2 regions of the Streptomyces ovatisporus genome follow, and region 2 is predicted to be linked to the other one. Evidence: riboswitches for the same ligand, from Rfam matches in the RefSeq annotation. Region 2 holds a riboswitch; the other holds the start of a gene.
What was found. Region 2 has a riboswitch for S-adenosylmethionine ahead of thrC (threonine synthase). Riboswitches for the same ligand answer to the same signal wherever they lie in the genome.
Positions count from the first base shown of each region.

Region 1: linked by a shared signal. The riboswitch ahead of ACFPA8_RS25715 (aminotransferase class V-fold PLP-dependent enzyme) and the one ahead of thrC (threonine synthase) in region 2 are both predicted to bind S-adenosylmethionine.

Region 1 is NZ_JBHSFH010000015.1:377,898-381,293, reverse strand. It holds gene trpD (anthranilate phosphoribosyltransferase) at 1-768, shown strand, start outside; SAM riboswitch class IV at 959-1,079, shown strand; partial or broken gene ACFPA8_RS25715 (aminotransferase class V-fold PLP-dependent enzyme) at 1,265-2,602, shown strand; gene ACFPA8_RS25710 (Lrp/AsnC family transcriptional regulator) at 2,742-3,023, opposite strand; gene ACFPA8_RS25705 (rhomboid family intramembrane serine protease) at 3,020-3,396, opposite strand, start outside.
Region 2 is NZ_JBHSFH010000005.1:457,506-460,901, forward strand. It holds gene ACFPA8_RS10420 (MoaD/ThiS family protein) at 1-67, opposite strand, end outside; gene thrC (threonine synthase) at 64-1,368, opposite strand; SAM riboswitch class I at 1,388-1,547, opposite strand; gene ACFPA8_RS10430 (glucosyl-3-phosphoglycerate synthase) at 1,714-2,685, shown strand; gene ACFPA8_RS10435 (alpha,alpha-trehalose-phosphate synthase (UDP-forming)) at 2,745-3,396, shown strand, end outside.

The DNA of each region.
Region 1 (3,396 bases), on a different contig from region 2:
GCGAAGACGGTCAACATCTCCACCATGTCCGCCATCGTCGTGGCCGGCTGCGGCGCGAAGGTCGTCAAGCACGGCAACCGCGCGGCCTCCAGCGCCAGCGGTGCCACGGACGTGCTGGAGAAACTGGGCGTCAACCTGGAGCTGAGCCCCCAGCGGGTCGCGGAGGTGGCCTCGGAGGCGGGCATCACCTTCTGCTTCGCCGTGAAGTTCCACCCCTCACTGCGTCATGTGGCAAACGCCCGGGGCGAGTTGGGCATTCCGACCTCGTTCAACTTCCTCGGCCCGCTGACGAACCCCGCACGCGTACAGGCTCAGGCGACCGGCGTGGCGAACGCCCGGATGGCACCGATCATGGCGGGCGTGCTCGCCGAACGCGGCTCCTCCGCCCTCGTCTTCCGCGGGGACGACGGGCTGGACGAACTGACGACCACGGCCACCTCCACGGTGTGGGTCGTACGGGACGGCGCGGTGCGGCAGGAGTCGTTCGACCCCCGCGACGTGGGGCTCGACATCGTGCCCGTCGAAGCGCTGCGCGGGGCGGACGCGGCGTACAACGCCGATGTGGCGAGGCGGGTGCTCGACGGTGAGCAGGGCGCCGTACGCGACGCCGTGCTGTTGAACTCGGCGGCGGCACTCGTCGCCCTCGAACCGGGGGAGGCCCCGCTGGCCGAGCAGATCGCCGCGGCGATGGTGCGGGCGGCCGAGTCGGTGGACAGCGGCGCGGCCCGCGCGGCGCTGGAGCGCTGGGTGGCAGCGAGCCACATGTGACGGACCGGGTGCCGTCGTCCTGCCCGCACGTCGCAGGGCGGGCGGGACGACGCCCCGGGGCGCCCGGCAGCCGGACGTGGCGCCGACCCGCCGTTCCTCCGGGAGCCGGGGCGACGACCGTCGGGCGGTCCCGTCCGCGATGCGGACTGCCGGACGGCGACGCCGAAGCTGTGTGCCATACTCCCGGCCAGGTCACGAGTGACAGCGATCAAGGCCCCGGCCCGCTGTCCGGCAACCCTCCTTTCCGTGGTGGGGTGCCCCGGGTGATGACCGGGCCGTACGACAGCAAGGTCGTGCGGCAAGCACGGATCCCGCTGTCCCGCCCGTGGCGGGCCCCGGCCAGGGATCCCTGGTCCTGAGGGAGTTCTCCGTGAGTCAGCACGTCGCGTCCGCCGTTCCCGCCCCCGCGTTCCGTCCCTCCGCCGTCCCGGCGGCTCCCGGCACACGTCCCGGCCCGTTCGACGCGTCCGCAGGCGGCGGCTCCGGGTGTCCCGCGCTGCCCGTGCTCGGCCTGGACGTGCGCGTCCCGCTCGTCACGGGCGGCGAAGCCGCCTACGCGGCACTGGACTACGCCGCGAGCGCCCCCGTCCTGCAGCGGGTCTGGGACGAAGTGGCCGCCTACGCCCCGTACTACGGCAGCGTGCACCGCGGCGCCGGCCACCTCTCGCAGCACTCCACGGCGCTCTTCGAGGAGAGCAGGGCGACGGTGGCGCGCTTCGTCGGCTGCCGCGAGACGGACGACGTCGTCTTCACGCGCTCCACGACGGACTCGCTGAACCTGCTGGCGTCCGCCTTGCCCGAGGGCACCCGCGTGTACGTCTTCGAGAGCGAGCACCATGCGGCGCTGCTCCCCTGGAGGGGACTGCGGACGACGTGGCTCGACACGCCGCGCTCGCCCGGGCGGGCCGTCGCGGCGCTGGAGGAGCGACTGCACGCCGAGCCCGCGGGCCCGAAGTTGGTGTGCGTGACGGGGGCTTCGAACGTCACCGGGGAGATCTGGCCCGTCAGGCAGCTTGCCGAAGCCGCGCACCGGCACGGCGCGCGCATCGTGCTGGACGCCGCGCAGCTCGCTCCGCACCACCCCGTCGACATCGGTGAACTGGGCGTCGACTGGGTGGCGTTCTCGGGGCACAAGCTGTACGCGCCCTTCGGCGCGGGCGTTCTCGCGGGCCGCTCCGACTGGCTGCGGGCGGCGGAGCCGTACCTGGCGGGCGGGGGCGCCAGCCGGAGTGTCGTACGGGAACCGGGCGGCGGTGTGTCGGTGGAGTGGCAGAGCGGCCACGCCCGGCACGAGGCCGGATCCCCGAACGTCATCGGTGCCTTCGCCATCGCCTCGGCGTGCAGGGCACTGACGGAGGCCGGCTTCGGCCGACTGGTCGCCCGCGAGCGCAAGTTGACCGCGCGGCTGCTCACCGCGCTGGCCGAGGTCCCCGAGGTGGAGGTGCTCTCGCTCTTCGGCGCCGGCGACCCGGGCGAGGCGGCCGACGGCAGGGTGGGTGTGGTCTCCTTCGTGGTCGAGGGCTGGAACAGCTCGCACTTCGCCGCAGCACTCTCCGCGGAGTACGGCATCGGCGTACGCGACGGCCTCTTCTGCGCGCACCCGCTCGTCCGCACGCTGCTGGGCGCCGGGAGTGACGAACGCGGCGGGTGCGGAGCACAGGGGACGGGTGGCGGGGCGTCGCTCGCCGCCGTGCGGGTCAGCTTCGGCGCGGGAACGCCGGACGAGCACGTGGAACGCTTCGTCCGGGCAGTGCGTGAACTCGTGCGCAACGGGGCGCGGTGGCACTACCGCACGGAGGACGGGCGCTGCGTACCGGACGGACGTGCGGCAGCGGATGCGGCGAGTGAGGGGAACCCGGCGCCTGCCGGGACCAGGACGCGGGCAGGGAGCGCGAGGTCCGCGGGCGCCGCAGGCCGTGCGGGACGCTCAGGGGGCGTGGTCCCGGGAAGGGTGACGTTCCCGTACTGAGGCGTCAGGAGTCGAGCCCGATGGCGAACGCCGACTCCAGGTCGTGCTGCGAGTAGGTGCGGAAGGCGATGTGGGTCTCCGTCGACAGCACCCCCGGCACCTTGCTGATCTTGCCGGGGATGATGTCCGCCAGGTCGTCGTGCTGTGCCACGCGCACAAGGGCGATCAGATCGTGGGCACCGGTGACCGAGTAGACCTCGCTGACGCTCTCCAGCGCCGCGATCTGTTCGGCGATCTCGGGGATGCGGTCGGTGCTGGTCTTGATGAGCACGATCGAGGTGATCACGGTGTGGACTCTCCCTGGGTCGCCGGAGCGGGCGTGCCCACTGTAGCCGTACGGAATCGGAGCCAGGCGTAGAGGAAGCCGAGCGTGAATCCGACCACGTGGGCGAGGTACGCGACGCCCGGCCCGTCGCCGTCCTGCCGCGTGGCGATCCACTGCAGCGTCAGCCAGAAGACCAGCACCAGCCAGGCCGGGAAGCGCAGCGGCAGAAAGAGGAGAAAGGGGAAGACGCTGGTCACCCGTGCCTTCGGGTAGAGGTAGAGGAAGGCTCCGAGCGTCCCGGAGACGGCACCGGAGGCCCCGACGAGCGTCTGGTCCGAGTGGTGGTGGGCCGCGGCGTAGCAGAGCATGGCGATGTAGCCGACGCTCAGATAGC
Region 2 (3,396 bases):
CACTCACCTCCGCCTGACCGCCGGTGTAGGTGCGCAGGATGGTCGGAATACGGACGTTCACGCTCATGATGCGAGACCAGCCTCTCGGAAGGAGTCCAGGTTGGGGCGGATGACCGCGGAGGGCCCCGTCGTCGGAGCCACCGCGTCCAGTGTCTTCAGTCCGTCGCCCGTGTTGAGGACGACGGTGGTGAGGGACGGGTCGAGCCCGCCCTCCTCGATGAGCTTCCTCGTGACCCCGACCGTCACACCGCCCGCCGTCTCGGCGAAGACGCCCTCGGTCCGCGCCAGCAGCTTGATGGCGTCGACGATCTGCGCGTCGGTCACGTCCTCCACCGCGCCGCCGGTACGGCGGGCGATGTCCAGCACGTACGGGCCGTCGGCCGGGTTGCCGATGGCCAGCGACTTGGCGATCGTGTCCGGCCGGACGGGGCGTACGACGTCGTGCCCCTCCTTGAAGGCGCGGGAGACCGGGGAGCAGCCCTCCGCCTGAGCGCCGAAGATCTTGTACGGCTTGTCCTCGACGAGGCCGAGGGCGACGAGCTCCTTCAGCCCCTTGTCGATCTTGGTGAGCTGGGAGCCGGAGGCGATGGGCACGACGAGCTGGTCCGGCAGTTCCCAGCCCAGCTGTTCACAGATCTCGTAGGCGAGCGTCTTGGAGCCCTCCGCGTAGTACGGACGGAGGTTGACGTTGACGAAGCCCCAGCCCTCGCCGATCGGATCGCCGATCAGCTCGGAGCAGAAACGGTTCACGTCGTCGTAGTTGCCCTCGATGCCGACCAGGTCGCCACCGTAGACCGCGGCCATGACGACCTTGCCCTGCTCCAGGTCGTGCGGGATGAACACGCACGAGCGCAGCCCCGCACGGGCCGCCGCGGCGCCGACGGCTCCCGCGAGGTTGCCCGTCGACGAGCAGGAGAGGGTGGTGAAGCCGAAGGCCCGTGCGGCCTCGACGGCGATGGCGACGACGCGGTCCTTGAAGGAGTGCGTGGGGTTCCCGGAGTCGTCCTTGACGTGGAGGGAGCCGGTCACGCCGAGTTCGCGGGCGAGCCGGTCGGCCTTGACGAGCTTGGTGAAGCCCGGGTTGATGTTCGGCTTCGAGGCGACGTCCGCCGGCACGGGCAGCAGCGGCGCGTACCGCCAGATGTTGTCGGGACCCGCCTCGATCCGCTCACGCAGCCGGGCCGGATCGCCGCCGGGAAAGTCGTACGCGATCTCCAGCGGCCCGAAACACGCCTCGCAGGCGAAGAGCGGGCCGAGCGGCAGACGCTCCCCGCATTCGCGGCAGCTGAGTGCGGCGGCGGGACCGAGTGCGACGCCCGCTTCGCCGGGGAGGGGGTTGGACTGCTCGGGAGCAGCTTGAACTGCCATGATTCGGCGAGGCCCTTTCTCCTCATCTTCCCCGTGACGTATCTCGCCACGAGACGGAATTGGCACCTTCCCGAGCCGGGAGCCTCGCACTGGACACCAGCTGTGACGCTGGACGCGAGACCGGCCGGAGGGTTGCCGGGGCTTCAACGGGCCGTTCCCTCTGCCCCTCTGGATGAGCGGTATGAAGTTGTGGACGCCGTGGCGGCGGCCTGCGCGGTGACGTGGGCGGCAGCCGGGACGGACCCGGCATGCGGACGCCGTCCGCGTTGTTCAAGACTGTAGCCGACGGACCCGGCTGTTGAGACAGCCGTCCGAACCGCGAGATGGATCACAGGGAGTGCGTGCGTGCTGGAGGAAGTCGAGCAGTGGCTGGGCCGTCGCTCCTGGTCGTGCGGCGAGCGACCGCCGGCGGGACTGCCTGCGGCGAAGCGCGCCGCGGGCAGCCGCGTCAGCGTGGTGCTGCCGGCTCTCAACGAGGAGCGGACGGTCGGGGAGATCGTCTCGGCGATCCGGCGGGAGCTGATGGCGCCGGCCCGTCCGGTCGGGCTCGTCGACGAGCTCGTGGTGATGGACTCCGGTTCCACGGACCGCACGGCTCAGGTCGCGGCCGAGGCCGGCGCACAGGTCGTGCACCGGGACGCCGTGCTGCCGCGGCTGCCCGCGCTGCCCGGCAAGGGCGAGGTGCTGTGGCGTTCGCTGCTGGTGACGAGCGGCGACATCGTCTGCTTCGTCGACGCCGACCTGCGCGACTTCTCCGCCGACTTCGTCTCCGGCATCGTCGGACCGCTGCTCACCGATCCGCAGCTGCAACTGGTCAAGGCGATGTACGACCGTCCGCTCGGCGACGACCCCTCGGGCGGCGGACGGGTCACCGAGCTCGTCGCCCGCCCGCTGCTGAACCTCCACTGGCCGCGGCTGGCGGGCTTCGTCCAGCCGCTCGGCGGGGAGTACGCGGCACGGCGCACGCTGCTGGAGCAGCTGCCCTTCCCGGTCGGGTACGGCGTGGAACTGGGGCTGCTCGTCGACGCGTTGCACACCGCCGGGCTCGACGCGCTCGGCCAGGTCGACGTCGGCGTGCGGCACCACAGGCACCAGGACGGGCGGGCGCTGGGACGGATGGCTGCCGCGATCCACCACACGGCGCAGGTGCGGCTCGCCCGCGGCAGCCGTCTGGTCCGCCCGACGCTGACGCAGTTCGAACGGGCGGGCGCCGGCGGAGGGTTCGCGGGCTTCGCACCCCGCAGCCACGCCGTGGACACGGTGGAGCGTCCGCCGATGCGGGAGGTCCCGGAGTACGCGGCCCGGCGTGCGGCGTAGGACGCCACGCGCGGCGCATGTCACGTTTGCGTGGATGTGGACGGGGCTAAGCTCCGGCCATGGCTTCCGACCGCTCCGCCCAGCAGGGAAACTCGCAGGCCCGCGTACTCGTCGCCTCCAACCGTGGGCCGGTCTCCTACTCGAAGGCCGACGACGGCTCACTGTCCGTCAAGCGGGGCGGTGGAGGGCTCGTCTCGGGGCTGTCCGCGATCAGCGCGGAGAGCTCCGAAGGGGCAGCCGGGAACGCAGGGGACGGCGGCACCGTGTGGGTGTGCGCCGCGCTCGGTGACGGCGACCGCGAGGCGGCACGCCGCTTCGCCGGCAGGCTGGATCCCGCGGACACCGGCGGCCAGTCGGTACGCATGCTGGAGATCCCGGCCGACGTCTTCTCCGACGCCTACAACGGCGTCGCCAACTCCGTGCTCTGGTTCGTCAACCACCTGCTCTACCAGACGCCGCTGGAGCCGTCCTTCGACACGGAGTTCGAGCGTCAGTGGGCCGCGTACGAGCGCTACAACGAGGCCTTCGCCGAAGCGCTGGCGGAGGAGGCCGCAGAGAACGCCACGGTGATGGTGCAGGACTACCACCTGACGCTGGTTCCGGCCCGGCTGCGCCGGCTCCGGCCCGACCTGCGCATCGGGCACTTCTCGCACACTCCCTGGGCACCGCCGGACTACTACCGGATGCTGCCCGACGCCGTCGCCGGCCAGG